Linked DNA regions of Blastopirellula marina. The protein of the gene in region 2 binds, or shares a complex with, the protein of the main gene of each other region. Links are inferred from orthologs where the notes say so. Each region holds a gene or a part of one and is shown on either strand. Other genes may lie near its edges. The genes, in order: trxA and C5Y96_RS16300.

Evidence for each region.
Region 1: the proteins of C5Y96_RS16300 (region 2) and trxA are in contact, whole or in part, in a crystal structure (PDB 1F6M), measured with the Escherichia coli proteins. The link is inferred for Blastopirellula marina from one-to-one orthologs.

What each region holds. Positions count from the first base shown.
Region 1 is NZ_PUIA01000037.1:178,359-193,482, reverse strand. What follows is about bases 4,025-6,871. They hold trxA (thioredoxin), read left to right. Parts: upstream 4,025-5,211; coding sequence 5,212-5,532; downstream 5,533-6,871. Other genes in these bases: C5Y96_RS12625 (hypothetical protein), read left to right, coding at 5,754-6,871; arsC (arsenate reductase (glutaredoxin)), read right to left, coding at 4,555-4,896; C5Y96_RS12640 (stage 0 sporulation family protein), read right to left, coding at 4,025-4,358. In the rest of the region: C5Y96_RS12675 (DNA-methyltransferase), read right to left, coding at 1-429; C5Y96_RS12670 (STAS domain-containing protein), read left to right, coding at 841-1,221; C5Y96_RS12665 (STAS domain-containing protein), read left to right, coding at 1,325-1,717; C5Y96_RS12660 (VOC family protein), read left to right, coding at 1,735-2,112; C5Y96_RS12655 (YbaN family protein), read left to right, coding at 2,166-2,708; C5Y96_RS12650 (hypothetical protein), read right to left, coding at 2,723-2,905; C5Y96_RS12645 (Minf_1886 family protein), read right to left, coding at 2,928-3,428; more of C5Y96_RS12640, read right to left, coding at 3,435-4,024; more of C5Y96_RS12625, read left to right, coding at 6,872-6,929; C5Y96_RS12620 (hypothetical protein), read left to right, coding at 6,991-7,422; C5Y96_RS27600 (hypothetical protein), read right to left, coding at 7,482-8,330; C5Y96_RS12605 (sodium-translocating pyrophosphatase), read left to right, coding at 8,887-11,385; C5Y96_RS12600 (hypothetical protein), read right to left, coding at 11,394-12,167; C5Y96_RS12595 (hypothetical protein), read right to left, coding at 12,154-13,014; C5Y96_RS12590 (MotA/TolQ/ExbB proton channel family protein), read left to right, coding at 13,457-15,124. UniProt on the Escherichia coli protein: Participates in various redox reactions through the reversible oxidation of its active center dithiol to a disulfide and catalyzes dithiol-disulfide exchange reactions.
Region 2 is NZ_PUIA01000051.1:33,757-48,834, forward strand. What follows is about bases 488-3,288. They hold C5Y96_RS16300 (thioredoxin-disulfide reductase), read right to left. Parts: upstream 2,519-3,288; coding sequence 1,457-2,518; downstream 488-1,456. Other genes in these bases: C5Y96_RS16295 (divalent metal cation transporter), read right to left, coding at 488-1,298; C5Y96_RS16305 (carbon starvation protein A), read left to right, coding at 2,719-3,288. Also shown: more of C5Y96_RS16295, read right to left, coding at 1-487; more of C5Y96_RS16305, read left to right, coding at 3,289-4,602; C5Y96_RS16310 (DUF1573 domain-containing protein), read right to left, coding at 4,668-5,669; C5Y96_RS16315 (thioredoxin-like domain-containing protein), read left to right, coding at 6,112-7,860; C5Y96_RS16320 (hypothetical protein), read left to right, coding at 7,870-8,319; ffh (signal recognition particle protein), read left to right, coding at 8,548-10,008; rpsP (30S ribosomal protein S16), read left to right, coding at 10,126-10,518; tRNA (guanosine(37)-N1)-methyltransferase TrmD, read left to right, coding at 10,534-11,250; rplS (50S ribosomal protein L19), read left to right, coding at 11,277-11,627; C5Y96_RS16345 (GNAT family N-acetyltransferase), read right to left, coding at 11,710-12,510; C5Y96_RS16350 (Y-family DNA polymerase), read left to right, coding at 12,901-14,142; C5Y96_RS16355 (dihydrofolate reductase), read right to left, coding at 14,139-14,630; C5Y96_RS16360 (hypothetical protein), read right to left, coding at 14,756-15,078.

The DNA.
Region 1 (15,124 bases), on a different replicon or contig from region 2:
GATCTGCTCGTCGTTGAAGGTGAACTGCTTGGCATCCTTGGTGAAGTAGAAGATGTGCGCGTGGCTGCGGGTGAACTTACTTTTGCAGTGCACGCCAAACGTGTAGTACCAAACGACCCAGTTGCGACAATGCAGCCCCAATGTACGCGTGGCAAGGACCTTGAGTTCCGCTGCGAACTCGTCGCCGATGGCCAGCCAGAATGCACCCGTTGGCTTGAGCACGCGCGAGACTTCGCGCATCCACTGTTCGCTCCACTGAAGATATTCGTCGACCGATTTACGATCGTCGTAGACGTCGTACTTGTAGCCGATATTGAAGGGGGGATCGGCAAAGGCCAGGTCGATGCATCCCTCAGGCAGCTTCTTCATCTGGGCGATACAATCGCCGGTCGTCAAACCGGTGGCGGGAAGTTTCGGTGGCGTCGCCACAGCGGCCCTCCTTGGCGTGAATACTTCGTGCAAAAAGGGACAAGGCCCTGGTGGGTTCAGTGTAGCCCGGCCAGCAGCAGGGCGCAAGGCTTAAGTGTTGTCGCATTCTAACGGATTCTTGGTCGGTCGTGTGCCTTTCCAGACGAGCATTAATGACCGATTCACCCGCCAGGGGGTAGCCTCTTCCAGCGAACGAATGTGCGGCAAAATTCTCGCGTTTGGAAGAAACACCCATTGGCTACGGATGCTATTCGATCCGAGGGCAAGCAGCAGGAAAGTCGGTTTCTTTCGAATTTCGCCGGTTGACCTTCCCTCATTGGTAGGAGATGCTAAATCATGGAAACCCCATTACGGGTTTCTCCCCATTGAGCGCTTGTTGAGGTGATCCACTTTGTTGGAAAAGGGCCAGCCATGAACGAAGACGCTCCACAGTTAGTCCACCACCACATCGCAGATGAAGTCCTCGTTCTCACGCCTCAAGTCGAACAGATGCGAGATACCGAGATCTGCTATTCGATTCGAGATGGCATGACCGACTACGTCAAGCAAGTCGATCATCGCCGCGTGGTGATCGACATGCAGAATGTCAACTTCGTCAGCAGCATCGGAATTCTCGCATTTCTAAATCTCCGCCGGGCAGTCCCCAACACGGACGAGCGGATCATTTTTTGCAATCTGTCCGATTCGCTCACCGGCATGTTTAGAATTTGCAAATTAATCTCAGAAAACCCTAACGATCCAACGCCGTTCGGTTCCGTAGATACTCTTGAGTCCGCTTTGTCTACCGCGTAACCTCTCTGAGGGCTGCACGGATGCGGTACCTCCATCGACCGATGCCGCTAGCTGACGGCATGCGGGCGGTTTCATTCCAACATGCAAGGCGGAGCAAGGAAGCATGAACGCCAAAACATCTACGAGCCTCGTTTCGTTCGAAGAAGTCGGTGATGTACACGTCATCACCCCGCTGGTTACGAACATGCGCGATGCCAACAACTGTTTGACGATTCGCGAGTTGTTTATCGAGTATGGCCGATCGCGGTGTCCGGAAAAGGTCTTAATAGATCTGAGACACGTACGCTTTATGTCGAGTGTTGGTGTCCGCGTTCTGGTCTCGCTGCTGCGGGAGGTGTGCGAAGTTCAGGGACGAATCATGGTCTGCAGCCTGAATGGAGAGTTGCGGGGAGTACTTTTCGTCTGTAGCCTAATATCAGACGATATGAATCAACCGGGACCGTTAGAGGTAGCGAATAACCGCGACGACGGCCTCGCTCGCCTGAGGTCCCCTTAACAAGGCTTGCCCTCCCCATGCCCGATTTGCTACTCGAAGCTGTTAACCCTGTCCTGCCGTCGCGTGATGTGAAGGCCGCCATCCAGTTTTATGTTGACAAGCTGGACTTCAAGCTATCGTATCAAGATGCGGAAGACCCTCGTTACGCATCGATCATTCGGGACCGGGTCGAGATTCATCTTCGCTGGCATGATCCTTCGAGCTGGGATCGCGTCGAACGACCGAACATCCGTATCGCGGTGTGCGATGTCGAACACCTTTACAGCGTGTTTCAGCCGCTGGGGATCTTCGCTTCCGATACCACGCTGCGTGATACGGCCTTCGGCACGCGGGAGTTTGGCTTCTTCGACCCCGATGGCAACCTGCTGACGTTTTATTCCGACCTGGGAGAATAGTCGGCGCGTGCCGGAACAGCTCGTTTGATGCACCCAGAGGTCCGGCCTTCGCTATGACACATCCTCCCGTACCTGAGATCCCTTGGTCCAAGCGGCTGTTCTATTTGGGCTGTGCGGCAATCTTTTTCACACTGGCCGTCCTGGGCATGATCTTGCCGATCATCCCAGCGACGCCATTTCTGCTGGTAACCAGCTACTTCCTGGTCAGGTCTTTCCCCAAGCTGAATGACCTGTTGCTCGACTTGCCCTACTTCGGTCAAATTCTGTACGACTGGGAAGTCCGCAAGGGTATCAAGACAAGCACCAAAATCCAAGCTATCGCCACGGTCGTTCTGGGCTGGGGGTTCTCGATCATGATCTTTCCGATCCCTAAGTGGGCATTGACGATCATGGCATTCCTGGTGGTGATCGGGATCTACGTCATCTACCGCGTGCCAGAGCCGCATGACGTGAAAATCACCAAGACGAAGAGCGAGCCAAACGGCCCGCAGGGTGACGACCAGGAAAAGAATACCGTCCATCCATCGCACGAATTAGAGCGGAAGCCCAGAGAAGCAGGCCGCAATTCATGCCAAGCCCAGAGCGAGAATCTTTGACCAGATGATGGGGCTTAAATCGTCCCGACCTGCTGTAGCGCGAGATACGCCAACAGGCCGAACCAAACGACCGCAATCACCCCCATGAGAATCAAGAAGGCCAGATGCGGTTTGGGTGGGTTCGACGTGGGAAGATACACGGGCGACTTGCGAACTTCTTCCGACTTGGGAGCCTGTTTGTTTTTGGCGGCCGCCATGGTTCTTCCCCCTATCCTTGGATTAGGCTTGCCCTGATTCTTCCGATAGCTGGAAGTCGAAGTTCTTCACGAACGCGTCTTCAAAGTCGTACTGATCGTCGAAGTCTTCGCGTCGGTCCGATTTCGATTTACGCATCATGCCAATGCCAATCAGGTTGTAGACGATCTCGCCAAAGTCGCCGGTCGTGTGTATGCCCCACGAGTTGAGCACCACCTTGGCCAACAGCCCATACTGCTGCTGAGCATACTGCCGGATGGCCTGGCACAATACCTGGCCGGTCAGATGGCGTTCGACGTCTTCCTCTTCTTCCCAGCCTTCCAGGTCGTCTTCGAGTTCGTCGATCTCTTCCTCGAAGCATTCCAGGTCCAAGTCTTCTTCCTCTTCGGAAGGCTCTTCGTCCTGCTCCTCTTGATACCGCTGGCCGAATGAGAGGGCTTCACGGACAAATTGATACGCTTCCATGCGATAGCGTGGGTCGTCTTTGAGCAGTTGCATGAACGCGGAATAAGTATCTTCGGACATGCCGTTTTATTCCTTCGGATTGTCTGAGTTGGACTGGGTGTTCTCGCCGCCATCTTCGTCGGCAGCATCCTTCTTGTCACGACGCTTGCCCCGCTTGGAACCACCCCCGGTTTGGCCGTTGCCGCGTTTGAGGACCGTCAGCACGTCGCTGGCGTCGATCATAATGTTGCGGTTGTCTTCCATGCGAACGAGCAACTGACCAGCGAGGATCTCGTGATTCAAAACGCGACCGCGACCACTGTTGGTCACAATATCGCTGCCAATGGGCGGAAGGTCGCGCTGCAGTTCTTCGTACGTGTCGTACTCGTAACGCAAACAGCACTTAAGTCTTCCGCAACGGCCGGAAATCTTCGTTGGGTCGAGCGTCGCTTTTTGGAGCTTGGCCATCCGCATTGAAACGGGCGGCATTTCGCTCAGGTGCGTGTTACAGCAGACCGGCTTGCCGCAGTCGCCGTAATCGGCCAAGAGCTTCGCTTCGTCACGAACGCCAATCTGGCGCATCTCGATGCGGGTTTGCAGTTCGGAAGCCAACGCTTTGACCAGCTCGCGAAAATCGACCCGCGACTCGGCCAGGTAGTAAACGATGATCCGTTCGCCGCCAAACAGATGCTCGACATCGACCAACTGCATGGGGAGATTCATCTCGCGGATCACGCGGCGGACCGTTTCTTCCTCGCGCAGGGCATCGCCGACCATGTGCTCGGTCTGCTTGACGTCTTCTTCCGACATGGCCCGCATGATGCTACCAAATGCCGGATCGGTCAGTTGCTTGACCGCTTCGTCGGTGGCTTCGCACAGGACATCCCCCACCTCCAAGCCGCGCTTGGTGCGAATGATGACTTGATCGTCGCGGTTGTATTCATCTTTTGCTCGGGCCGAGAACACGCCTAAAAAACGCATGGCCCCGTAGCGAATGATGTATTTCGCCATACTGAATATCTTTATTTCGCCGTGCCCTTGAGTAAGGACGCTCGGCGATTAAAACGTAGGGCCTGGCAGGCGGCCTGCACGATGACCAAACGTTAGGTAGGTTTCGATAATCTCTGCAGTATAACCTGATTAAGGCCTTCCCTGAAATTGGGAACTTGCCCCTCTCGAAGTAAGCCTTCGGGCCGATAGCTATGGATCAAGGAAGGATCTCATCGACGCTCTCAGGCGGTCGTCCCAATCGGGCCTCGTTGCCAACGACGACAATCGGGCGTTCGATGATCTTCGGATTGGCAGCCATCTGGGCGATCCAGCCTGCTTCGTCTTCGGGTTGTGGCAACCCCAGGGCTTTGTGATCCTTCTTTCGCACCAGCTGCTCGGCCTTGAGCCCCAGCTTTTTGAGCAGCCCCTTGAGGGTCTTCTCGTCCGGGGGGTTATCTAGGTAAAGCACCACCTTGGGCTCGATCCCATGTTCTTCCAGCCGAGCTAGCGTTTGCCGGCTCTTGGTACATCGCGGATTGTGATAGATCGTGACGCTCATCGAGCACCTTGTAGCAGGGGGAGTCGAGGAATATGGGAAGTACGGGAAACCGAGGGAAATCAGCCTGTAACGCAGTTCACCAATTGGCATCCTAGTTATCAGAGCACAGCAGGAGGGTGCCGGGAAGGTTGCCTCGACTCGGTTACCCCCCATAATAAAAGCATGCCCCCTGGGTTGTGAACCTGGTTAAAATTCGCGATTCTATTGGTTTAGGCTCGGAATTACGGCATGCTGGACCTCTGGGCTCGACTTGATCTGTTGAGACGCAAGCGACAGTTAACCCCCATATTTTCCATTGATCGGGAGAAGCCTCCAATGGCCAAGACATTTAATGAAGACAACTTTGATGCCGAAGTCCTGCAATCGAGCGAGCCTGTCTTGGTCGACTTCTGGGCTCCTTGGTGCGGTCCTTGCCGTCAGCTGGCACCAGTGATCGATCAACTGGCCACCGAATACGAAGGTTCGGTCAAAGTTGGTAAGGTGGACACCGACCAAAACCCGAACCTGGCCGTGAAGTACGGTATTCAGAGCATTCCGACCGTCATGATCTTCAAGAATGGTGAAGTCGTGAACCAGATGCTCGGCAACCAGCCCAAGGCCAACCTGCAGCAAGCCCTGGACGCTGCCAAAGGCTAAGTGCTGACGCAGGATCGACTGCTAGCAAAACGGAGGACGTTCGTCCTCCGTTTTTTCGTGCGCTGGACCAATTGCAATCGGTGGTAGCAGTGCCACCACCTTGCTAGCCCGCAGCATTTCAATCTGCGCAGCCGTTAAACTCAACTTCTTAGGCACATCATGCCGATGCGAAAGGATGGCCGAGTAATCCATTCGACTGCCGCCAACCGTATTGATTCGCCATGAAGCCGACTATCCGCCCATCGAACATCACGCCATCGCCGCGCCCTCTCTCTGAGCAGGGAACGCCCGAGCTGCGAATCGATCCACCGCACTCCGCTTCTGTCGACAGCAATTCGGCCGATTATCTGGAAGAGGACCAAGGGGTCGACCTGACTGCGGCCGACCTCGATACGCTGCCTGACTGGCAGCGGCGACAGATCAATCAGCTGGCCCGCTTGATGCGCGATCGCCAGATGGAACTCGACCGCCGCGAGGCGGAGCTCAACGCTCGGATGGCGAATTTCGAAAGTCAGCAGCGCAGCGCTGCCCTGTCGATGGACGAGCCGCTTCCCCATTCCGTAAAGCCTAGCGCACAGCCATCCCAACCGAAGAGTTCTTCCGCGAGCCCGCTTCGCAACATCGAAGAAACGATCCGCGGCTGGCGACGAAAGTGGCGTGGTCAGTCGACCGAGATTCCCGAGGTGGAACCGGAAATCCACGATTCGATTACCGTTCGGTTGGAAAAGCTGAGCGAAGCGGAATCTCAATTGGCGCAGCAATGGGCCCTGCTCAAGAATGCCCGATCGCTACAAGCCCTGAGAGAAAAAGAGTTTGCCGGCTACACGCAAAAGGTCGAGCGTGAGATGGAGCAAAGCCGAGCCCAGCAGCACCTGTGGCTCGAGCAGGAACAACTGCAACTTTCACGCGATCAGGAAGAACTGGCTCGTCGCGAGAACGAACTAGCTGACGTGCAGCAGGAAATGCAGTACGCATTCGAGGAATTGCAACTCATTCGCGATCAGCTGGAAATGGCCTGGGCCGAAATTCGCGTGCGAATTCCTTCCGCTCTGCGGCGACGACTGGATCAACAAACGGATAGCGCTGTCGACCACTTCGACAAGGCCCTGCATGCCCGAAACCAGGCCGCCAAAGCTGAGATTCGGCAGATGCTGCATCAGTTGGAACTGGCCAAGCTAGAGATCCAGGAACAACACGTTCAACTGGAAGACAACGCCGATCAACACCACACCGAGATCCGTCGCGCCAAGCATGATTTATCAGATCGCGAGGCCCAGGTTCGCGCCCAATTGGCCGAGCTTCGCCGCGAGCACGAATCGCTAAACGACACCAAGCTGGAAATCTTGAAAGAGCGTTACCAAGATCTGAGTCGCGAAATTACTCCCAAAGCGGCATAACAGCTTCTATACTGTCCGGTCGAATTGCCTTCCGTTCTTTCGCGCATCGAAGGACCTCGCTGTGACCGGTACGATTGTTGTTTACTGCCTGATGGGCCTGGCGCTGCTAGTTGGTTCGCTCGTTTCTTTGTCGAATCAGCCGGGAATTCGCGGCTGGCGAAACCTGGCGATGCTCTCGATTTTCGTTTTGGGAATCGTAAGTCTTTTCGTTGCCGGCTGGATGACGGCCATGATCGTTTGGTTTAGCTGCGCTGTCGCGAGTGCACTTCTCTATAAGCTGTACGACCTGGTTGCCAGGAGCAAGCATTCATCGGACGAAGAGGAACTAGAAGATCCACCGCATTCGATCTTCACGCTTCTGATGCACAGTTTGTTGGTCTGGCCGTTGATCTTTTTAGAAGGCTTTGAGTACCTGTGTGCCGAGCTGTTTCCCGCAGCACTTGCGCCTCGTATGGAGGTAGAAGCCCCTGCCGAGGACGAGTCGAGCGCATAAAAAAGGGGACGCTCGACGAGCGTCCCCCGAATCGTGCTGATTCCAATGAATCGTCCGAATTACTCAGCGCTGAGCGAGAGCGATTCGGTTGGCTTCTTGTTTGCCTTTTCGCGAGCTGCGTGACGCTCTTTCGCAGCTTCGGCTGCCTTATAAGCGATCTGCAGTTCCTGGCGGCTGAAGTAAGGGGTGTCATCACCAACCAAGTGTTCGATACGCTTGTTGGCGAGTTCTTCCCAGCTCATGCCGTTGTTCAGGTGCCAGGCAGCTGCTTGAGCACTGCGCTGATTCAGTTCACCGCTCCCCAGCATGTGACACAGGTCAGCAACGCCAGGCTTTTGGGTGTAAGCACTGATTGGCTTCAATTCGTAAGGGATTTGCGGATCTGGATCTTCCAGGCCGTGATCCAGGCAAACGCCTTGGACCTTCAGACGTTGAACCTTTTCAGGCATGACGTTGAAGAAACCACCGCCACCGCCGCCGTTGCCGCCGCCGCCGCCGCCGAAGCCGCCACCGCCTTGGCCACCGCCGAAACCGCCGCCGACGCCTTGGTTACCGCCACCGTTTTGGCCGCCGAAACCACCACCACCGCCGCCGAAGCCGCCGCCGCCGTTGTTACCGCCGAAACCGCCGCCACCGCCGAACTGAGCCAGCGGAACACCAGCGAACGCGGCCGGTAATTCGACACGCATCTTCTTCTTGGTTTTGTTCGTGATAATAACGGTGCCCTTTTCCGAGCTCATCGGGATGAACTTCACCTCGATGTCACCGTTATCGATTGCCTGGAACATCTCAACGGTTTCGACTTCGCTATCCGATCCGGATTTCTTATTTTCCGCGATCGCTGCTGGAGCCAAACAAGCCAGCATGGCCATGCAGCCAAACAATCGCCCAACCATGTGCCATTTCATGAGATAACTGCTCCTAATGATTCGCTCGATTTCGGCGAATGCCCGCGAATCGACTAACAACTGTGAGATGATCCAAGACAAGATCCGCTTGAGTCGCCCCCAAAGTTGCAGCGATCAACGGATACTTTTCCTACCCAATACGTAGGAAACACAACATCTAAAGCTTAATCGCTGTTCTCGAAGAAGCCAACAAATTTGTACGAGGGAAATCAATACGCCTAACTTGGGGGGCAAGTGTCGCCTGAACCTAAAGGGGGCCGAGTCTTTGGCGTTCACTTCCGGCGGCAATTCGCAACTCGAGGGGCATTTGACGCGGCCGATTGGTCAAAGCCGGGAATCAGCCATTTAAAGGGCCTCATGACACCACAAATGCGATCTTTATGCGGACTTATTATCATTATTACTCTGTGAAGCTGGCACAAACCAGTTTTAACCCCTCCGATAATATGGATAATAACGGCAACCCCACACGAGACTTGGCCTGGTGGCCGGCATGTGGGCTCCCATCGAATGCGACACCCTGGACACTGCCGTCGGTCTACAAAGGAATGGCACCATGTTTTTCGGCATCTGGCTGTTGGTACTTTTTGCGTCGATTGCGGCCCTCGTTCAGGCCTATTTCTTTTTTACGGCCATGGTGCGAGCCGATCCCGGTACTTCCACCATGCAGCGTATCGCTGGGTATGTTCGTGAGGGGGCGAACGCCTACCTGATGCAGCAGTACGTGGTGGTGACGATCTTTTTTGTTGCCATCGCCGCGGTTTTGGCCCTGCTCGCGTTTGTGGTCGAAGTGCAAAGCCGCTGGGTGCCGTTTGCGTTCATGACCGGCGGGTTCTTCTCGGGGCTTGCCGGCTGGATCGGCATGAAGACCGCTACCCTGGCCAGCAGCCGCACGGCCGCCGCAGCACAAAAGTCACTCAATCAAGGGCTGCAAGTCGCTTTTCGCAGCGGCGCAGTCATGGGGCTGACAGTCGTCGGCTTGGGCCTGCTCGACATCGTGATTTGGTTTGGCGTATTGAAATGGATCTTCAATCTTTCGTTATTTAACATCACTACCACGATGCTTTGCTTCGGCATGGGTGCCAGTTGCCAGGCGCTGTTTGCTCGCGTGGGGGGAGGGATCTTCACGAAAGCCGCCGACGTGGGTGCCGACCTGGTAGGGAAGGTCGAGAAGGGAATTCCTGAAGACGACCCGCGTAACCCGGCATCGATTGCAGACAACGTGGGCGACAACGTGGGGGATGTCGCCGGAATGGGTGCCGACCTGTACGAAAGTTACTGCGGCAGTATTCTGGCAACCGCCGCGCTGGGCGTGGCCGCGTTTTCTTCCCCAGCTATGGCCAGTGCCGCAGGCTTTGACGATGTCGCCGATGCCCAGATCCGCGCCGTGTTTGTCCCGATGCTGATCGCCGCTTTTGGAACGCTGTTGTCGATCGTGGGGGTCTATCTGGTTCGCACGGAAGAAGGTGCTTCCCAGAAGAATTTGCTCGCGGCGCTTTCGCGCGGGATCAACATGGCCACGGCGGCCGTCACTGTGGTTGCTATCCTGATTTGCATCCTGTTGATGCCTGCCATTCCGGAGGCCTCGTTTCACATTGGTTTTGCCATTCCCGGTGTGTCGCTGAGTATTATCGTCGGGCTCGGTGCCGGTTGGGTGATCGGCAAGTGGACCGAGTACGCTACCAGCGACGAGTTCACGCCGACCAAAAACCTGGCGGAACAATCCGAAACGGGACCAGCCACGATCATCATTGGTGGGATCGCCGATGGGATGCTGAGCGTATGGCCACCGGTCATTGTCATTGCGATCGCTACGCTGGCCTCATTCGGCTTTGCCAACGGCTGGAATTTCAATGACCCCAACTTGTTCGCCCTCGGTCTCTATGGCGTGGGAATCGCAGCCGTGGGGATGCTCAGCACGCTGGGTATTACGCTGGCCACGGATGCTTACGGCCCGATAGCCGACAACGCCGGGGGCAATGCAGAAATGTCTCGTCTGGAACCCTTTGTTCGCGAACGGACCGATGCCCTGGATAGCCTCGGCAATACGACGGCCGCCACCGGGAAGGGCTTTGCGATTGGTTCAGCGGCATTAACGGCCCTGGCCTTAATGGCGGCCTATGTGGAAGTGGTTCGCGAAGGCTTCGATCGCTGGGGAACGAGTGTCGCGGCTCAGGTCGAATACGATACGCCCACGAAAATCGCCCCTGGTCTGGTCATTTTGAAGGAGAATCACGAGGGGACCGATCGCGTCTATGGCTACTTGCCGATGCCGGCAGATCTTCGCGATGGGAAGGTCAACGAGACCTGGCACCAATTAGGTAGCGATGGGAAGCCTGCGGTACTTTCATCTGAAATGGTTCAGCTTGCCAAGCAAGAGCAGGGGGAGCCGCGTCTGACGTTCGCCGCGACCGGGGCAAGCCTGATTAACGTCCACGAGGCGAGCCTCAGCGACTTCGCGACCTACTACGAAGCGAATGTCATGAACCCGAAAGTTCTGGTCGGCATATTCATCGGTGCGATGACGACGTTTGTCTTCTGCGCGCTGACGATGAAAGCGGTTGGCCGCGCGGCGAAAGGGATGGTCGAAGAAGTACGTCGGCAATTCCGCGAGAAGCCCGGCATCATGGATAATACCGAAGAGCCCGACTACGCGACTCCTGTCGAAATAAGTACCAAGGCCGCCCAGATGGAGATGGTCATTCCATCACTTCTCGGGCTGATTACTCCCTTGGCCGTCGGTTTCTTCCTGGGGGTCGGCGGCGTGCTGGGACTATTGGTTGGTGCGTTGACCAGCGGCTTTTGCCTAGCAATCTTCATGGCCAACAGTGGCGGCAGTTGGGACAACGCTAAGAAGTATATCGAGGCCGGCCACCACGGCGGCAAGGGAAGCGATGCCCACAAAGCAGCAGTCGTAGGGGACACGGTCGGCGATCCGTTCAAAGATACCAGCGGACCGAGTCTGAACATCCTGATCAAACTGATGAGCATGGTCAGCCTGGTCGTGGGCGGGTTTGTGGTCCGCTACAGCTTGATCGCGATGGGGATCTTCTAAAGCCCCAGTCAGTTATCCGAAATAGTCTGACGGAACTCAACCCAGCCACGCAGCCGCCCCACTCCTTCGATGTCGATTGGTGGCACAATGCCAGCAACGTCGGTCGTGCTGTTGGCCCATTGATGCACGACCTCGAATGGCTCGATTCTTTTGTCGCCTACTTCACCAAGAGACGATCCATAGTAAGGCTTGCCGACATACTCGGCATGACTTCCATCGACGGCGATGTGGGTAACTCGAACGCGCTCGTAATCCGACCAACTATCGCGTTTGAGAATATAGAGACGCTGCCGAACAGTGGGTGATTCGGCCCGCGGAACCACCAGGTATTGCGGGTGAGGGTGGTAGCTCTCGGGGATGGAAGCCGTCACGCGTTTGATATCCAGAGAGGTGTCGTCAAACACAACCTGGTAAAGCTGATCGTGATAAGGGATCACTTCGCCAGGCCGAACAAAGATCATGAACTGATCAGAAACAATCTTGCCAACTTCAATCTCGAAGTCTGAATCGAGAAAGAGGAGCCCCACCCGATCGCCTTCGACTTTCATCTGTCGAAAACGCAGCATCACCGGCCTGGAACTACGGTTGGGCAGGGGTATCAGGCAAGGCGCATCTTCCCCATTGTGTTCCCAGTGATAGATGACCTCGTCGGCGTCATCCTTCGCCGAATGGACGCCAACTAACGGAAGCTGACTGGAAAGCTTCTGCGAGTTTGGTGGCTGACCACAGCCGATCAGCACCGTGAATACAGTTAGGAATGCGAGAATATCACCGCAGCGCACGATGCATCTCCACTTGCGAGAGTTCGACCAATTCCAACTCGATCCAACCGACGAGCACTCCAGCACCTTCGACCTCGCCTGGGGGAACGATCTGTTTCACGCGAACGAGTTGGTTGTCGATCATCAACGTCGCTCCGACCCCGATCGATTCTTCTTTTGGTTCTTCCAGCGCCTTGGCTTCATAGTTGCCATCTACTTCGCGGCTGACCATCCGCTTGCGCACGATCGTGGCCCGGGTGCCTGCGGGATCGTTATCGATCTTCGCGAGGTGGATCGTTTCATAGAAGTCTTCGGCGTCGCCGGTACCATTTGGATGGAGCAAGCGTTGGCGATAGAACGTTGCTTCTGATTCATTCATGGTAAGGATGCGGCTCTCGGCGCTGGGCAACAGTTCGGCTGGAAACTGCTCGGTACATTCTTCGACATGCACCATTTGGCCGTCAAACGTGAAGCGGAACAGATGGCCGTAGTACGGGATGGCTTCTCGATCAGAAAAGCGAAGCACTTGAGCGTTCGCGTCGTGGCGCAGGTCGTCCTCCGGGAAGGCTCTCACTCTGGTCAGTTTCAATTCCCACTGCTGGTAGCCAAGTCTTTTGAGGCCAATGTCAACATGCTCGTCATGTCCGTCGCCATTGGCATTGGGCAACATGATTCCCCCGAAATTCGCTCGGACGATCTCGAAATCGTACCGACGACTCTCTTCGCCTGGGCTGACCGGATCGTTGGGATAGATCGGGGCGCGAAGATGGAGATGCTCTGAGTTCCGCTGAAACTTGACATCGCACCCCAGAAGCATAAGCCCTGCGATGATGACTGCCCCGAAAGCTATTGGTCGAACGATTTCCATGTTGTTGCCTTGGATGAGCTTTCCATGAAGAAATTGTCTCCCCGGAGAGACGAGTCACACATGTAGCTAGACTTCACAACCCCCTATTAAATAAGAAAGTATCCAACTTTTCTTGAAATTGACCTTTCTGGTCTGTGGGGGGATTCGTTGGCCGTGTGGAAATCTTTGCCCCGTTACACATGGAACAATCGAATTCGGCCGATACGAATCTCAAGTTTTGACCAAATTTTTCCCCAAATCGGCCTGATCGGGAATAATTTCCTAAGCACAATAAGAAAACGATTAAAGGCCAGTAGTGCGTGAGTAGATCTCACCCCGGATTCACCCTCCATCCGCACACCCAAGTAGCGACTGAGATTCTCTCAGATTCGCCCTGGCTTTTTTCCGCTTCCTAATCTCGCCTGCGACCGGTTGTCGCGCTTCGTTTCCTTTCGAGGTCCAGATGTATTTCCAGTTCAATTGTCCCGAGTGCGGTCAGAAGCTCAAAGTCCGTCAAGAGCTCGCCGGACAAAAGCGAAATTGCCCTTACTGCAAAAAAAGTGTCCACATACCTCACGTTCAGGAAGAGCCGGAATCTCTCCCATCGCTCGATTCTCCTTCGCTGCCTGACTTTGGCGGCGGCTCGACTTCTTCCGGTGGAGGGCTCGACCTGGGCAACCTTTCCTCGGAATCGGCCTCTGCTCCGGCTGGCCCCGTCGTGAAGACCGGTGGTGCCCGAAAGGGTGCCGCACCGGCCAAAAAGCAAACCGCTGCCGCTGCGAGCAGCTCCTCGTCGGGGGATGGTGACTTCACCGATCCCAGCAACGTGAACTTGTGGGTATCGGGCCTGATCGGCCTGGTATCGATGATCGTCTTCATGGGGCTGATGTACTTCTCGAAGGGAACGTACATCGGTGGACTGTTCTGGATTGGCGGTTTTCAAGCGGTTTCGATTCAGTCTCTTAGTACGTTCCTGTTCTTCTGGGCGGTGACCATCTTGTGGATGAAGCACCGCAAGATCCTGCGTCAGAAGGACTACTTGCTGATGGACGTTCTGCCGACCGATATCTCGCAAGAGATTCGTGTCGATACGCTCAGCAAGTTCGTCGAGCACATCCAGGGGCTGCCGGGTCATGATGGCGAAAGCTTCTTGATCAACCGCGTACTACGCGGCCTGCAGCACTTCCGCGTGCGACAGAACGCTTCGGAAACGGCCACGATGATGGCCTCGCAGTCGGAGATCGACTACAACAACGTTTCGTCCAGCTACGCTTATCTGCGCGTGCTGATCTGGGCCATCCCCACCATGGGTTTTATCGGTACGGTGCTTGGTATTAGCTTGGCGGTGACCGAACTTTCCGGTGCCTTGGGTGGTGGCGACCTCGACAAGCTGACTGCATCGCTGCAAGGTATGTTCAGCGGTCTGGGTACGGCGTTCAATACGACCCTGGTCGCTCTGGTGATGAGCATGATCATCAAGTTCCCCATGTCCTCGCTGCAGAAAAGCGAAGAAGGGGTGCTCAACTGGGTGGATGAATACTGCAACGAAAACCTGATTCGCCGCTTGAACGACGGTCGCGAAAAGGCCGAAGACAAGCCGACCTCACCCTACGATACCAAGGTCTTCCGTCGAGCCGTCGAGGAAGCGATGGCCGCCCAACAAGGCGAGCTGGAAGCGTGGGTCAAGAAGCTGGAACTGGTCGGTCAGACGATCACCGAACAAACCTCGAAGGGCTGGGACGAGATCAACGGCAAGATTCTGGTCAGCCAGGAAGAGACAACCAACAAGCTGTTGGAAGTGGTCAACGCCAAGACGGTCGACATGCAAAAGCGTCAGGAAGAGCAGCAGACCCTTATGCAGGATCAGCTCAACCAGATGCAGGAAGTCGCCGCTCAGCTGCAAAGCACGCTGGGTCAGCTGGCCAGTGCCTCGGTTGATTCGCATATCAAGGTCAACGAAACGATGACCGACACCTCGGAACGTCTCGAAAAGTACCTCGGCGGCGTCGAACAAGGCCTCAGCGGCTTGACGGAAGTGCTCAACAAGTTGGGCAACGAAACGGTTGTCGTGCAGCAAGTCGAGTCCAACGGTTCCGGCGGCGGATGGTTTGGTTTCGGTGGCGGCAGCAAA
Region 2 (15,078 bases):
AACACCCAGCGGGCCATATTATCACCGAGCAAGGGTGCCAAAGATTCGGAAAGAAGAAACTCGCTCCGTTTAACCAACGAAGCGGAAAGGCGTTTTTCGTTGTCGGAAAGGTTGGCGACCGCTTGCTTGAGTGGTTCATACTTAGCATTGAGCAAAATGCCGGTGAGCTTTCCGTCATCAAGCTTACCATCCTTGCCCGTGGCTTCTTCGACGTACTCTTGCGGGACATTCAAGCTGTCCTTTTCATATTTAACAACTCGCAAAGCGAGTGTTTTCTCGGCACCACCGTAGATCGGGCTCTTGGCCATAGTCTCAGGCGAAGTCGATAGAAAGTCGGCATCCACCTTGGCGTGAAACGCGGCAGCCGAGGCGATTACGACACAGCTTGTCACCAGGATGTAGGGAATTGCCATCCCGGTCGAAAGATCGAATCGTGCCAGGCCACGGAACGTTTTGTCCCAGCCACGGGCCAGCATCGAATACGGCAACAGGAAGGTCATATTGATACCCACCGCAGTCGCCGCGGCACCAATCATGGCGGCCCGCTGATCTTTGACGATCAGGTCGGTCCAGAAATCGCGGTAGGGTTCTTGTACTTCGGCCGCGATTTCCGCTACCTGTCCGGTAGGCTGGGTAGCTGCCGAGAAATCAGGAATAAATCCATTGAAGACTTCTGACCACGAGAACGCTTCGCCGGACATACCCAATTTCACGACCACGCCAAAGAAGCAAATCACGATGACGCCGATCATGCCCTTCAACAAGATGTCGAAAATCTTCGTCGCGAGACCCGGCCGTGAATTCATGTACACCAGTGCGCCAGCGGCCAACAGAAGCACCAAGGACACAATCGCCTTGTCTTGAGTCGTATCACCCACCAGACCTGGTGCGAGATTCTTATTGAGTGCCGCATAGCAAAGCCCGAACTGCGGCATCAGGAAGATCATGTTGGCCGCAACGGTCGCCACAATCCAACCCCAGCCAAGTACCGGATTGATATGAGCATTGATCTGACGAAACGGACGCTTTCCGGTCGACAGCGTAACGTAACTAATCGCCGAAAGCATGACGACGCCACAGATGATGGCAACCAACTGCAGCCACAACAGGCTGTAGCCACCCAAGATCCCCATGAAGAGTGCACCCGACAGCGATCCCCCCCCCAGCGTGATAGCGCTTTGCAACCAACCTGGTCCAGAAAGCTTGACCCAAGCACCTAACGTGGCACCGGCCCCCTTAGCTTGTGCTTCTTGGAGAATCTCTCGGTCTGTTTCGACTTTGCTTACGGTCTCAGACATTAGCGAATCCTTCGCCTAGATTCGGCGTAGATAAGGGATGATGGGGTGGGAGCTAACAAAACAAGGGGAACGATCTTCGCTCCCCTTGCTGAGTTTTTTCTTTGACACACAGAACAAGCAAGGTTCTCAGTGCATCTAATGATGGTTGCATTTTTCGACTAATGCAAGCCCTGCGAGGCCAACCAGCGTTCGGCGTCCAAAGCCGACATACAGCCAGTTCCTGCCGCAGTGATGGCTTGGCGATAATAGTCGTCGGCCACGTCACCAGCGGCAAACACTCCGTCGACACTCGTATTAGTACGGAATGGAACTGTCCACTTGAGGTAGCCAGCGTTGTTCATATCCAGCTTCCCTTTCAGGAAGTCGGTATTGGGCGTATGACCGATTGCCAGGAAGAAACCGCTGGCATCGAGCTGCTTGGTAGAGTCGTCGACGGTGCTTTCCAGCATAGCTCCGGTTACACCGTTCTGGTCGTCGCCCAAGACTTCCGTAACAACGTGATTCCAGACGACTTCGATCTTCTTGTTTTCCATCGCACGATCGACCATGGCCTGCGAAGCGCGGAACTTGTCGCGGCGATGCACCAGATAAACCACCGAGCTGTACTTGCTCAAGTAGTCTGCTTCCTCAATGGCCGAGTCACCGCCCCCTACGACGATACATGGGTTATTGCGGAAACGTGGCAAGGCACCGTCACAAACCGCACAGGCACTCACGCCACGGTTCTTGAATTTGCCTTCCGATTCCAAACCGAGGTAATTCGCCCGGGCACCGGTCGCGATGATTACGGAACGAGCTTTGAGCCACTCTTCCCCTTCTCGGGGCTTCAGCTTGAACGGTTTTTGGCTGAAATCGACTTCGACGATATCGTCTGTTACGACGCGTGTGCCGAAGTTCTTGGCCTGTTGACGCATCAGTTCCATCAATTCCGGACCGCTGACACCATGCTTCTGGTGCGGAGCCATATATTGGCGCAGACTTTCGTCGATGGCGTTATCCAAGTAGCCACTCAGGTCACCGGACGGAAATCCAGGGAAGTTCTCGACTTCCGTTGTCATGGCCAGCTGTCCCAGTGGGCCACGACCGAGGTCGTAATGCTCTTGAAGTGCGGCACCTTCGAAGAGAAGTGGCTTCAAATTTGCCCGAGCCGCATAGATTGCGGCAGTCCATCCCGCAGGTCCGCTTCCGACGATAATGACGTTTTCAATCTTTTCCGACACGGTCGATCTAATCCTTGTGATAGCGCTAAGCCGCGAAAAAAATTTATCTCAGTTGAATTGTGAGCTATTCACGCCGCTTGAAGAATCCATCATTATAGAGGTAGGCGGGGAGGCTCACTATCCCCGCGTACCACCCACCCTGAAGTTCGCTCCTCCCTTGGATGCACGATGCCTCACATCGTGACAATCATTTTACGCTTATGTCGACGCTAATTGTTGCCGTTTTGTCATTCGTTGGCTTTATTGTTGCCTATAACACCTATGGGCGTTGGCTATCGCACCGACTCTTTGAACTCGATGACAAGAACGAAACGCCCAGTAAACAGCTGCAGGACGACATCGACTTCTGCCCCACCGATCGGCAGGTTGTCTTCGGGCATCACTTTACCAGCATCGCCGGTACCGGCCCCATCGTTGGCCCGGCCATCGCGGTGTTTTGGGGATGGTTACCGGCTCTATTGTGGGTCGTCTTTGGCTCGATCTTCGTGGGAGCAGTTCACGACCTGGGCGCGTTGATCATCTCGCTGCGTAATCGCGGGCAAACGGTGGGTGAAATCGCCGGTCGCATGATCAACAAGCGAGCCAAGTACCTGTTTCTAATCGTGCTGGCCGCGGCATTGATGGTGGTTCTGGCGATCTTTGGCCTGGTGGTGGCGGTAATTTTCGCCGAGTACCCCCAGACGGTCCTGCCCGTTTGGATCAGCATGCCGATCGCAATCGCGTTGGGAATTTATGCCCGCCGCAAAGATGCTCACTTACTGATTCCATCCCTGGTTGCCCTGTTTATTGTCTATGCTTCGATCATCGTTGGCGTCTATTACCTGCCGATCGATCTTACGGCAATTCTGGCCAATGTGCTGGGTCCAGATCTCTCGGCAAGTCCATATCTAAGCGCCCTGATGGTCTGGACTGTCATTCTGCTTATTTACTGCTTCGTCGCTTCGGTGTTGCCGGTTTGGCTGCTACTTCAACCTCGCGACTATGTGAACAGCCACCAACTGATTGTTGCGTTGGTGCTGCTGTTCGTTGGGCTTCTTGTGGCAAGTGCAACGGGTGCCGCCGACCTCGCCCAATCGACCCCTGCGGTGTCAACGCAGATGCCAGTGGGTGCCCCCCCAATCTTTCCGTTCCTGTTCATCACGATTGCCTGCGGTGCGTGCAGCGGTTTTCACTGCCTGGTCAGTAGCGGTACCTCGAGTAAGCAGGTCGAGAAAGAAACCGACGCCCAGTACATCGGCTACGGCGCGATGCTGCTGGAAGGCGGATTGGCCGTCATCGTCATTCTGGCTTGTTGTGCCGGGGTAGGCATGGGCATCTTCGAGGGAAGCAAAGGGGCGGACGGATCCTATGTATACACCGCGATGACCGATGCCGAAGGGGTTCCCCTGACCGGTCAAGCGGCCTGGGAAACACGCTATGCCGTCTCGAAGAACTGGAGCGATTTCGGATTGAAGAACCTGGTCGCCGCATTCGTCGAAGGGGGGGCCAACTTCCTCACTTCGATCGGCATTCCACTGGAAATCGGCATCAGCATCATTGCGGTGCTCGTCGCGAATTTTGCGGCTACGACACTCGACACCGCAACACGTCTTCAACGTTATGTGCTGCAGGAACTATTCGCTTCGATGCCGGTGACCAAACCCCTTTCCGGAAAGTATGCTGCGACCGGTGTCGCGGTACTTTCCGCTTTAGCAATCGCAGTATTTGCGGATAAAATACCTGGTAAAGGTGGCACGCTGCTGTGGCCACTATTCGGCGCGATGAACCAACTGCTGGCTGGTCTGGCGATGATGGTGACAGCTTTTTACCTGTGGCGTCGTAGCAAACCGATTTGGTTTGTTGCAATTCCCATGATCGCGATGCTCATCTTGCCTGCCTTAGCGATGTACTACAACATCTTCAGCGAGACAGGCTACCTGGCCAAACAGCAGTGGCTGCTCCTTGTGCTGGGCGCTGGCGTGCTAGTCCTTCAGGCGTGGATGCTGTTTGAAGCGATCGTGATGTGGCCGCGTGTGAAAGGCGTTCTGGAAGAATCACTTCCACCACTACCCGAGAAGAAACCCACGGTAGCCACCGACAACTAGCAATAGCAAAGGCCTCGCTTCTTCACGAATCGAGGCCTTCGTTGTTTCTTGAAACACCAACCCGCTTAGGTCTCGTTGTTTCCGTCGGTAACCACCACGGTGGCAACCGATTCGCCACTGACACCTTCACCCAGGTCTGTCTGGATGGTGATCTTTTTGACCAGGGTACCACCTTCGCTACCGGCCGTGAACGTCAGTGGCAGGAAGTGGAGCTTCTTGGGCTCTTCTGGCAATGCGGCAAACTGGAAGTTGTCGCAATCGCAGTTCACCCCGGTAATGCGAAATGGTTTTTTGGCTCGCACGATCAACTTGGCTTCAGTCTTCTGACCTGGCTTCAACTCACCCAGCGACAAAGCACTTGGGCTGACGTTCAATGCGGATTCGACCTTGCCTTCGACAGGCAGCGAAACCGAAGGGCTACGGGTGTCGTTGGTAATCAGTGCCAACTGGCTCGAAATGAAACCAACCGGAGCATTGTCTTTCAGACGAACGACCAGGTCGTATCCAACGCGGCCGCCGCCGCGATTGGTCTCACTAAGTTCAACACCCAGGAAATCGTCGTTGCTACGAACGTCGGTGATTTTCCAATCGCTGCGACCGGCCTGGGTGACGTGAACTTTCGCGACACCACCTTCGCCTTGCTCGACGTTACCGAACTGCACAGCACCTGGCTGGAAGACGAGATCTCCACGAATGTCTGTCGAAACATTCAGCTGCACTTCAGCGTAGAATGGCTTGTCGATCGTAACCGTGACGGTCGCGCTCTTGTGGCCAAGGAAGCTGTCGGTGTTCAACTTGGCGACAATCGCCCCTTTCTCCCACGTTTTCAACGTGTCGTTCTTAATCGATGGGCTGGTACAGCCACAGCTCGATCGAACGCTGGCGATGTGGACGGTTTCCTCGTAGACGTTTTGCAACTCGAACTCGTAGTAGACTTTGGCACCTTTCGCCACGGCACCAAAATCGTGAGAACGAACCTGGAACATCTTATTCGCCCATTCCTGGCCCATACCGAAGGAAGCCAGTAGTGGTAAGAGACAGACGGCGAGCCATACTTTACGAAACACGATTTGATCCTCCGATATTTGGCGAGCTTGGTCTGTAAGGGTAGGATGTGGCATTAGTCACCCCGACTATGCCATGCATAGACCATTCCGCCAAAGGTAGCACATTCCTCGGTGCAAATTCGACAATATCGCTTCCGGATGACTCCGGAATAATCGCTATAATCGTTATAGTTTGTCGGCAAAATTCCATGGCCGCCCCAGGAATTTTTTCAAGATGATGCCACACACCCCAAAAGGGTGTCTAGTGCATGCATGCTGAGCATAAAGTGAAAAGAGCTACCCGGAACATCCTGAGCCAGTAAACTATCAGGTATTGTACGAATAAACACAGCCTTGCTCTCCATAAATCGTTCCAATTTGTTGGAATCCTGCCCCCATCAAGAAGGTCTTATCCATGACTTGCCTGCATGTTTCTCCCTTACCAATTGTGCGCAAGCTAGCGATGTTTGCTGCTGTCTTGCTATTGGTCGGCTGCGGAAGCTCTTCGACGCATCCGTTCGCGATGGCAGAAGAACAAGAGCCTGCGGTGGCCAAGGAAGAAGCAGCGAACGATGCTCCTGCGAAGAAGGAAGCCGAGCATCCTTTCCGCGCTCGCATCCCTGCCCCATCGTTCCCTAGAGACATGGAATGGATGAACACCAAGGCACCGCTGGAACTGAAAGAACTAAAAGGGAAATACGTCCTGCTCGATTTCTGGACATACTGCTGCATCAACTGCCTTCACATCCTCCCAGAACTAAAGAAGTTAGAGCACGAATTCCCGAATCAACTAGTCGTCGTTGGCGTTCACTCGGCCAAGTTTGATACGGAAAAAGAAGCCCAGAACATCAGTGAAGCGATCTTGCGCTACGAGATCGAACACCCGGTCGTCAACGACGACGAAATGAAAATCTGGAACAGCTTCAGCGTCAGTAGCTGGCCCACGATGTACCTGATCGATCCGGAAGGAAACGTCGTTTATCTTCGTCGCGGTGAGTTCAAAGCAGACGATATCCGCGAGGTGCTCAACCGTTCGATGCCCTACTACCGCAACAACGGCTCGCTCGACGAAACGCCGATCCAGTTCGACCTACTGGCATACAACCAGGAACCGACCCAACTGCGTTTTCCTGGGAAAGTCTTGGCCGACGAAAAGTCGAATCGATTGTTCATTTCCGACAGCAATCACAACCGAATCGTGATCACTTCGCTCGACGGCCAATTGCAGGACGTCATCGGTAACGGAGAGATCGGGGCGACCGACGGCGGCTACGAAGTTGCTCAGTTCTTTCGCCCGCAAGGCATGGCCCTTGTGCAGGACACTTTGTATGTCGCTGATACCGAAAACCACCTCATTCGCAAGGTCGACCTGAAAGAGAAGAAAGTCTCGACGATCGCTGGCGTAGGGGAACAGGCCCGCAACAATTGGCCAGGTGTCGGCGAAAACGCCACCATCTCGAGCCTCCCCGATCGCTTCATTGGCTTGCCCAAGACGACTCCAATCAACAGCCCCTGGGCCCTTTGGCCGCATGGCGACAGCCTTTACATCGCCATGGCAGGCCCCCACCAGATCTGGAAAATGACACTCGACGAGAAAGAAATCGGCCCCTACGCAGGCAACGGCCGTGAAGACATCGTCGATGGTCCGCTGCTTCCGCCGGTTCCTTATCAAACAGGATTCTCGTCGTTTGCCCAGCCATCGGGGCTGACCTCGGACGGTAAATCATTGTTTGTGGCCGATAGCGAAGGAAGCTCCATCCGCGCCGTACCATTCGATCCGGCGGAAAGCGTTCGAACAGTCATCGGCACCGCCCACCTGCCTTATGGCCGCCTATTCAGCTTCGGCGACGTCGATGGCGATTCCAAAACAGCCAAACTACAGCATGCTTTAGGTGTGTGCTACGTTGACGGCGTCATCTACACCACCGATACGTACAACAACAAGATCAAAGCCGTCGATGCGGCGACCGGCGACGTTAAGTCCCTGGCAGGGACCGGCGAGCCTGGCACTGCCAACAATCCCGCTCAGTTCGACGAACCAGCCGGTATCTCGCACGCCGCCGGTAAGCTGTACATCGCCGACACCAACAACCACCTGATCCGCGTGCTGGACCTGGAAACCAAAGAGGTTTCGACGCTGGAGATCAAAGGGCTCAAGCCTATGCCGGTGAAGAAGCGGCCAGAGGCAATTGAAGGAGCGATTCAGAAGTGAGATAGTTAAATGGCCAACCCCTTTACGCTGGATGATTTCCGAAAACAGCTTGAACAGATGGCCCGACCAGGCCTATTGGAGAAGATGTTGTGGCTCATTCCGGGAATGGGGGAGATGACCAAGATGCTACATAGCGACGAGCACAAATGGGAAATGCGCCGTCTGGGCGGGATGATCGACTCGATGACCCCGGCCGAACGCAACGATCCCAAGCTGATCGACCCCAGCCGTCGTCAGCGAATTGCCGATGGCTCTGGAGTCTCTCCGCGAGAGGTTACCGATCTGATCAAACAGTTCGAGAGCATGGCTTCGCTAATGGAGGCGATGACAAGGGGTGGCACACGCAGCGCCATCGATAAGATGCGAGAGCTTCGCCGCGGAGAGGTTTTCGATGATTGGGAGGACGACGATGACCCCTGGGATGACGACGATATTCTAGGCAGATACGATCATCCATAGTGGGCCACGGTACTACCAACCACCTATCTTGGGGCCATCTCCCAGCGAAAAACCCTCGCTCCACTCCTCTTTACCAATTGCCAACCTGCCGTGGGGTTCGCTAGAATACGCGTTTCGACCCATCTCTCGGGAGTGGGCCGTAGGGTTGTTTTGTCTCTTGCGGGCAAGATCTTGGCCCTCGCAGCGAACTCCCGGTTAAGTGATATTTGACCCTAGGCAAATCTTCCGATGTTGGAATCGTTACAAGACGGCTTGCAATCAGCGTTTAGGACGCTGCGCGGACAAGGCCGACTGACCGAATCGAACATGCGGGATGGCCTGAAACTGGTCGAGAACGCCCTGCTCGAAGCCGACGTAAGTTATGACGTCGTCAAGACTTTCATGCAGGACGTCTCCGAAAAGGCTGTCGGCCAGGACGTTCTCAAGTCGCTCAAGCCTGAGCAGCAGCTTGTAGGCATCGTTAACGAGGCCCTAATTGATCTGCTAGGGGGCGATTCCGACCCCACCCTGCACCTGAAACAAGGTGTCACCGTGCTGATGATGTGCGGTTTGCAGGGAGCCGGTAAGACAACGACGTGCGGCAAGTTGGCCCGCATGATCGGCAAAGAGGGCAAAAAAGCCCTGCTCTGTGCTGCTGACCTTCAGCGTCCTGCTGCCGTTGAACAGCTTCATATCGTTGGCAAAAGTGTTGACACCCCCGTCTACAGCGAAGAGGGAGCCACCGACCCCGTCGCTGTCTGTCAGAATGCGGTCAAGTACGCCGAAGCAAACGGTATCGATGTTGTCATTCTCGACACCGCCGGTCGTTTGGCCATCGATGAAGAGCTGATGCAGCAGCTCAAGACGATCGACCTGAAGCTCAATCCGGATCAAGCTTTCCTGGTCGTCGATGGCATGACGGGACAAGACGCAGTCAACAGTGCCAAGGCGTTCAATGACGCCCTGGAGCTTAACGGCGTCATCATGACCAAGCTCGATGGCGATGCCCGAGGCGGTGCATTGCTGTCGGTCAAACATGTCACTGGCGTACCGATCAAGTTCGTCGGTGTCAGCGAGCACATGGATGGCCTCGATCCCTTCCATCCGGACCGCTTTGCGAGCCGGATCCTGGGAATGGGCGACATCCAATCGATGTTCGAGATGGCCCAGCGTGAGTTCGACCAGGAACAAGTCCAGAAGACACAAGAACGGCTCCAGAAGGGGCAGTTTACGCTAGACGACTTCCGCAAGCAGCTCAATCAGATTGCTCGACCTGGCCTGATGCAGAAGATGCTCGGCCTGATGCCTGGCATGGGCGAGCTGACCAAGATGTTGCAAGGTGGCGACCACGAAAATGAAATGCGTCGTCTGGGCGGGATGATCGACTCGATGACCCCGGCCGAACGCAACGATCCCAAGCTGATCGATAATAGCCGTCGTCAGCGAATCGCCAAAGGCTCTGGCGTTTCCCCGCAAGAGGTCAACGAACTGATCAAACAGTTCGACAGCATGGCCTCGCTGATGAAGGGAGTGGCTGGTGGCGGTGTTGGCGGCGCGATGGACATGATGCGGAAGCTTCGCACTGGCGAGCTGATGGATCCGACCGGCAAGATGAAGAAGGCCAAGCAGAGCACCGGCAAACGGATGACCGACAAGGATGTCCAGAATCAAAAGAAACTCAAGAAGAAGCTCAAAAGGCGGCGTCGTTAACCTCGTCGCTGAGCATGTTTTAAAAGTAAGTTTACTTAGGAGTAACGTTACGTGGCAGTTAAGATTCGCATGAAAAAGATGGGTCGGGCACACCGTCCGTTCTATCGTATTTGCGCCATGGATTCTCGCACCCCTCGAGATGGCAAGGCAATCGAGTACCTCGGCACCTACGATCCGTTCGTCAAGGAAAAGGACGCACGGGTTAACCTGAAGACCGACCGCGTCGACTACTGGCTCGGCGTCGGTGCTCAGCCTACCCCCAAGGTTGCTGTTTTGATCCGCAAGTACGGTACCAACGGTAGCCACCTGGCAGCTCGCGAAGAAGCCTTGGCTCGCTTGTCGACCAAGACTGCCTACGTTCCTCCTAAAGTTGAAATCAAAGAGCCTGAACCGGAAGCCCCAGCACCCGCTGAAGGCGAAGCTCCGGCAGACGAAGCTGCTCCTGCTGAAGGCGAAGCTGTCGAAGCTTCCGCTGAAGGTGGCGAAGAGCAGCCTGCGGCTGAAGGCTAAGCAGGTAGGCCTGCAATGCGGTTCGATGTTCTTACGTTGTTTCCAGAGATCTTCACCGGCTATCTTGGTGAAAGCCTGCTCAACAAGGCCATCGACAAACAGTTAGTCGAAGCCCACGTCCACAACTTGCGGGACTGGGCTAACGACAAACACAATCGAGTCGACGACCGACCTTTTGGCGGAGGACCAGGAATGGTTATCCGCGTGCAACCGGTTGTCGAGGCAATCGAACAAATCCAGCCGCTGGGCGACAAGCCAGGCCGGTTGATTCTGCTGAGCCCTCAAGGCAAAACGCTGAATCAGCCACTGGTTGAAGAGCTTGCCCAGGAACAACGGCTGACCATGATATGCGGCCGCTACGAAGGCTTCGATCAACGCGTGATCGACCTTCTGCAGCCGGAAGAGATTTCGCTAGGAGACTTCGTCCTCAATGGGGGAGAGGTCGCAGCGATGGCAATCATCGATTCGGTGATTCGCCTGATCCCTGGCGTACTTGGCGACGAGCAAAGTGCCGTGGACGACTCCTTCAGCGAAGGAAATCGTCTTCTCGAGTTCCCGCAGTACACGCGGCCTCGTGAATACCGCGGACTGAATGTTCCGGAGATTCTCTTAGGTGGCAACCACCAAGAGATCCTTGCCTGGAGAAAGCAACAGTCGCTGGAAAAGACCAAAATGCGACGCGCCGATCTGCTGGATCAGCATTCGGACGACGCCAATCAAAATAAACGTTAAATCGCTGTAGCAGAAGGAAACTGGCAATGAGCCAAGATTTGATGAACAAGGTCGAAGCGGCCTACAAGAAGTCCGAAGTCGATTTCTTCGAAATCGGTGACACTGTCGAGGTCCACACCAAGATCCTCGAAGGTCAGAAAGAACGTATCCAGAAATTCATCGGTACCGTCATCGCCAAGAGTGGTAGCGGCACCCGTGAAATGTTCACCGTTCGCCGTATCGTCGCTGGCGAAGGTGTTGAAAAGAAGTTCCCACTCCACAGCCCGCAGATCGCCAAGGTGGAAGTCACGCGTCGTAGCGTCGTCCGCCGTGCCAAGCTGTACTACCTGCGCGATCGCGTTGGTAAGGCTACCCGCCTGCGAGAACGCCGCGTCTAAGACGCCGCTCGCAACTTCGCCTACAGCGAGACAAACACGAAACACCGCGCGTCGCATACGCCGCGCGGTGTTTTTGTATGCGCTAATCTGGCGACCACTGATAACAATTCAGTTCCCCATACACGCGAAATCCGATCTGCCGATATAGCGACTTGGCCTTTTGTGACGCGCAGAGTGTTGCCAGTTCGTACCCTCGCTCCTCGATCAACGACAATAGCGAGATCGTCAATGTCGAGGCGACTCCCTGCCCACGAAACGGCGGCAGGACAGCTATGTTGTAGATACCCGCCGCCTGGCTCCCATAGAAAATGGATCCCACGCCAGCCACTTCGCCGTCGACCGAGGCGAGAAAGTGCTGCAACTTGCTTTGGCTCCCCAGCCCTGCCTTCTTGAGAATCCTGAACCAAGGCTCCTGCGTATGCTCTGGCAGTCCATAGACACCGGTCATGATCTCGACCCACGTGCGAAGATCATTCGCCGTGCTAACCGCCTGAACTTCGACCTCTTCGCTGATCCGTTCATAGTCGGCATCGAAAGGGCGAATGGCCATCGCCGCTTCACAGGCCACGTGCTCAAAACCATGCCGGGCTAGTGCCTCACCGAGATTGACCGGACGGGTCTTAGGACCAACCCACCAGGCCATCGGCAGCTTTCTCGCACGAAACGGAGAAATCGCTTCCTCAACGCCTGCAACGAGTCGATCCGGTGGAATATTCGCCTCGAAGATACTATTGAAATACGGGTGCGCGATCTTGCTGATCAGGCGGTACCAGTAAGGCTCCTTGGTCAAATCAACCTCGGAAGATTGTCCCCAGTAACAACAAAACTCGCTGTCGTTGGACTCAATAACCGGGCCGATTTCGCTGGCGTCTTTTTCTGCCAATTCGCCCTCCATCTTCTTTTGCCGAAGAGATTTCATTCTACAGGAAGTCGATCAAGAGACACTCGCGCGTCCAGCAGGTTCGGAGCGTTTTGCTTAAAAGCATCAATCCGGCTTGCCCCCTCCGAAAGGGATCCTAACACGACTCTCACTCCTCAAGACAACCACTGCACACTCATTCTGCTACCGAGATCTTCTATGTGTGAACTTCTTTATCGCACTTTCGTGCGAGTAATCCCCATTGCTTTACCGCTGGTGGTTTGTCGGCCGCCGATCACAACCTTTGTCCAGACAAACGGTTGCATTTCTAATTGAACATTCCCCTTGCCGCGGCCGATCAATAGTGTACATTCATACACATCCCTAGATTGCATCTCTCCCAGGGCCGCCGCGATGACTTACGTGAATTGGATGATGCAGGACATGAACTCCTTCTTTGCTTCGGCAGAACAGTTCTTGCGGCCTGAGTTACGCAACCGGCCTGTCGGGGTCGTACCCCTCGAGTCCGATGCAACATGTATCATTGCCGCCAGTTGGCAGGCCAAGCAGTGCGGCATTCGCACAGGCACCAAAGTTTACGAGGCCAAACGCCTATGCCCTCACATCCAACTCGTTAGGGCCCGGCCGAGCGTCTATGTCGAGATACATCACGAGTTGCTCAAAAGCGTCGATCAATGCGCCGAAGTTCATCACGTCTATTCGATCGACGAATGGACCATCAAGCTTTGTGGACGCTATCGTGAAATCGAGCATGCCCTACAGTTGGCCGGAGCGATTAAGCGACAACTTCGCCGAGACTTTGGTCCCTGGCTGACTAGTTCAATCGGCATTGCCCCGACCCGCTTGCTTGCCAAGACAGCAAGTAACCTGAAGAAGCCGGACGGTTTAAGCGTTCTGACGACAGACGTCCTGCCTGGCCGACTGACTCATTTATCACTTGAGGACCTGCCTGGACTGGGGCGCGGCATGGTAGCTCGCCTCAATAGTTCAGGCATCCATTCAATCGAGGGCCTTTGGAAACTCGATCGCCGACACGCCCTGCAGATATGGGGCTCCGTTTCGGGAGCTCGTTGGTGGGACGGCCTGCATGGCATCGATGTCCCCGAACCTCCTACGAGTCGTCACTCCATGAGCCACGGTCGCGTATTGGATCCTCGGTTCCGGAACGAGACAGGGGCGCACTGTATCCTCGTACTACTGCTATGCAAACTTGCTCGCCGACTTCGGCAGACAGGCTACTATACTCGTAGCCTACAGCTTACGCTGACCGGCAATCAAGGAACGCTGCTCAACGAGAAAATAGATTTACCCTGCGTGCAAGACACATTGTCGATCCTTCATCAGTTTGAACGTCTATGGCTTCGACGTCCGCAAAACTTACGGGGGCTGAAAAAGGTCGATGTCACCGTGAGCAAGCTCGAACAACGTAGCGAGGTTTCAGGCTATCTTTTCGACGAGATCTCTCAGTCTCAGCGGCTATCCCACGCGCTGGACGAAATCAGCGACCGCTGGGGGGCGAACTCCATCTACTTCGCCAATACACACGCTTATCGCGATGTCCTGGAAGACAAAATCGCGTTTGGAAGAATTCCTGAGTTGGACAAGAAGAATAGTGCCTTTCACACGGTTACTTAACCAAGGCGTTTCCACTCGCGATAGATAAATCGGGCATGTTCATCTTCGCGAACGATTTGCCACTGTTGGCGATCGAACTCAGGGAAGTATCTGTCCCCTGCGTAGTCTTGCTTGATTTCACTCAAGTACATCCGGTTCGCATGCGGCAACGCGAGTTCGTAAATCTGCGATCCTCCCGCAACAAATACCTTTTTCCCGTAAGAGTGTGCCAGCTTGAGTGCCTTGTCGATGCCATGGGCAACCGGCACGCTGACATCCGGGTCCCCCCGCGAGACCACGATCGCATAGGCACTGGTTAAATCGGGACCAAAAACGTCATACGACTTCCGCCCCATGACAACGGTCTGCCCACGAATGTTATCGATGAACGTCTGATATTCTTCCGGGATATCCCAGGGCATCTTGTCCCCCTGGCCGATCACGCGGTCTTTCGTCATTGCTCCTACAAGAATGACCGGAACGTGCATGTCGTCGGATAGAGTCGTCACCAGGTAAGCTCCTGAATCAAGAAACAAAAAAAGCGGCTCAAGACCGAAGTCTCAAGCCGCCTCAATCTACCAGGCCAGTGCCTTAAACTCTCCGGCAGAGAGCCCAAGGAGCCGGTTTCGCATCGTTACGCACCGCAACCGCAATCGCTGGCAGCAGCTTCGCCACCGCAGCAAGGATCACAGCAAGGGGCCGGGCAGCAAACAGTGACCGGAACCGTCTTGCAGATGGTCTTTGGAACGCAGCGGGTAACCGTGTAAGCAACCTTCTTTGGCACACACTTGGCAACCTTAACGGTCTTCGTGGTGTGAACAGGCTTCTTCACGCAGTAAGGAACTTGCTTGGTGTGAGTTTCCTGGACCATCTTGCACACCTTGTAAGGAACTTCCTTGGTGTGGCATTCCTGGACCATCTTGCAAACCTTGTAGGTGCAAGTCTTCACACGCTGTT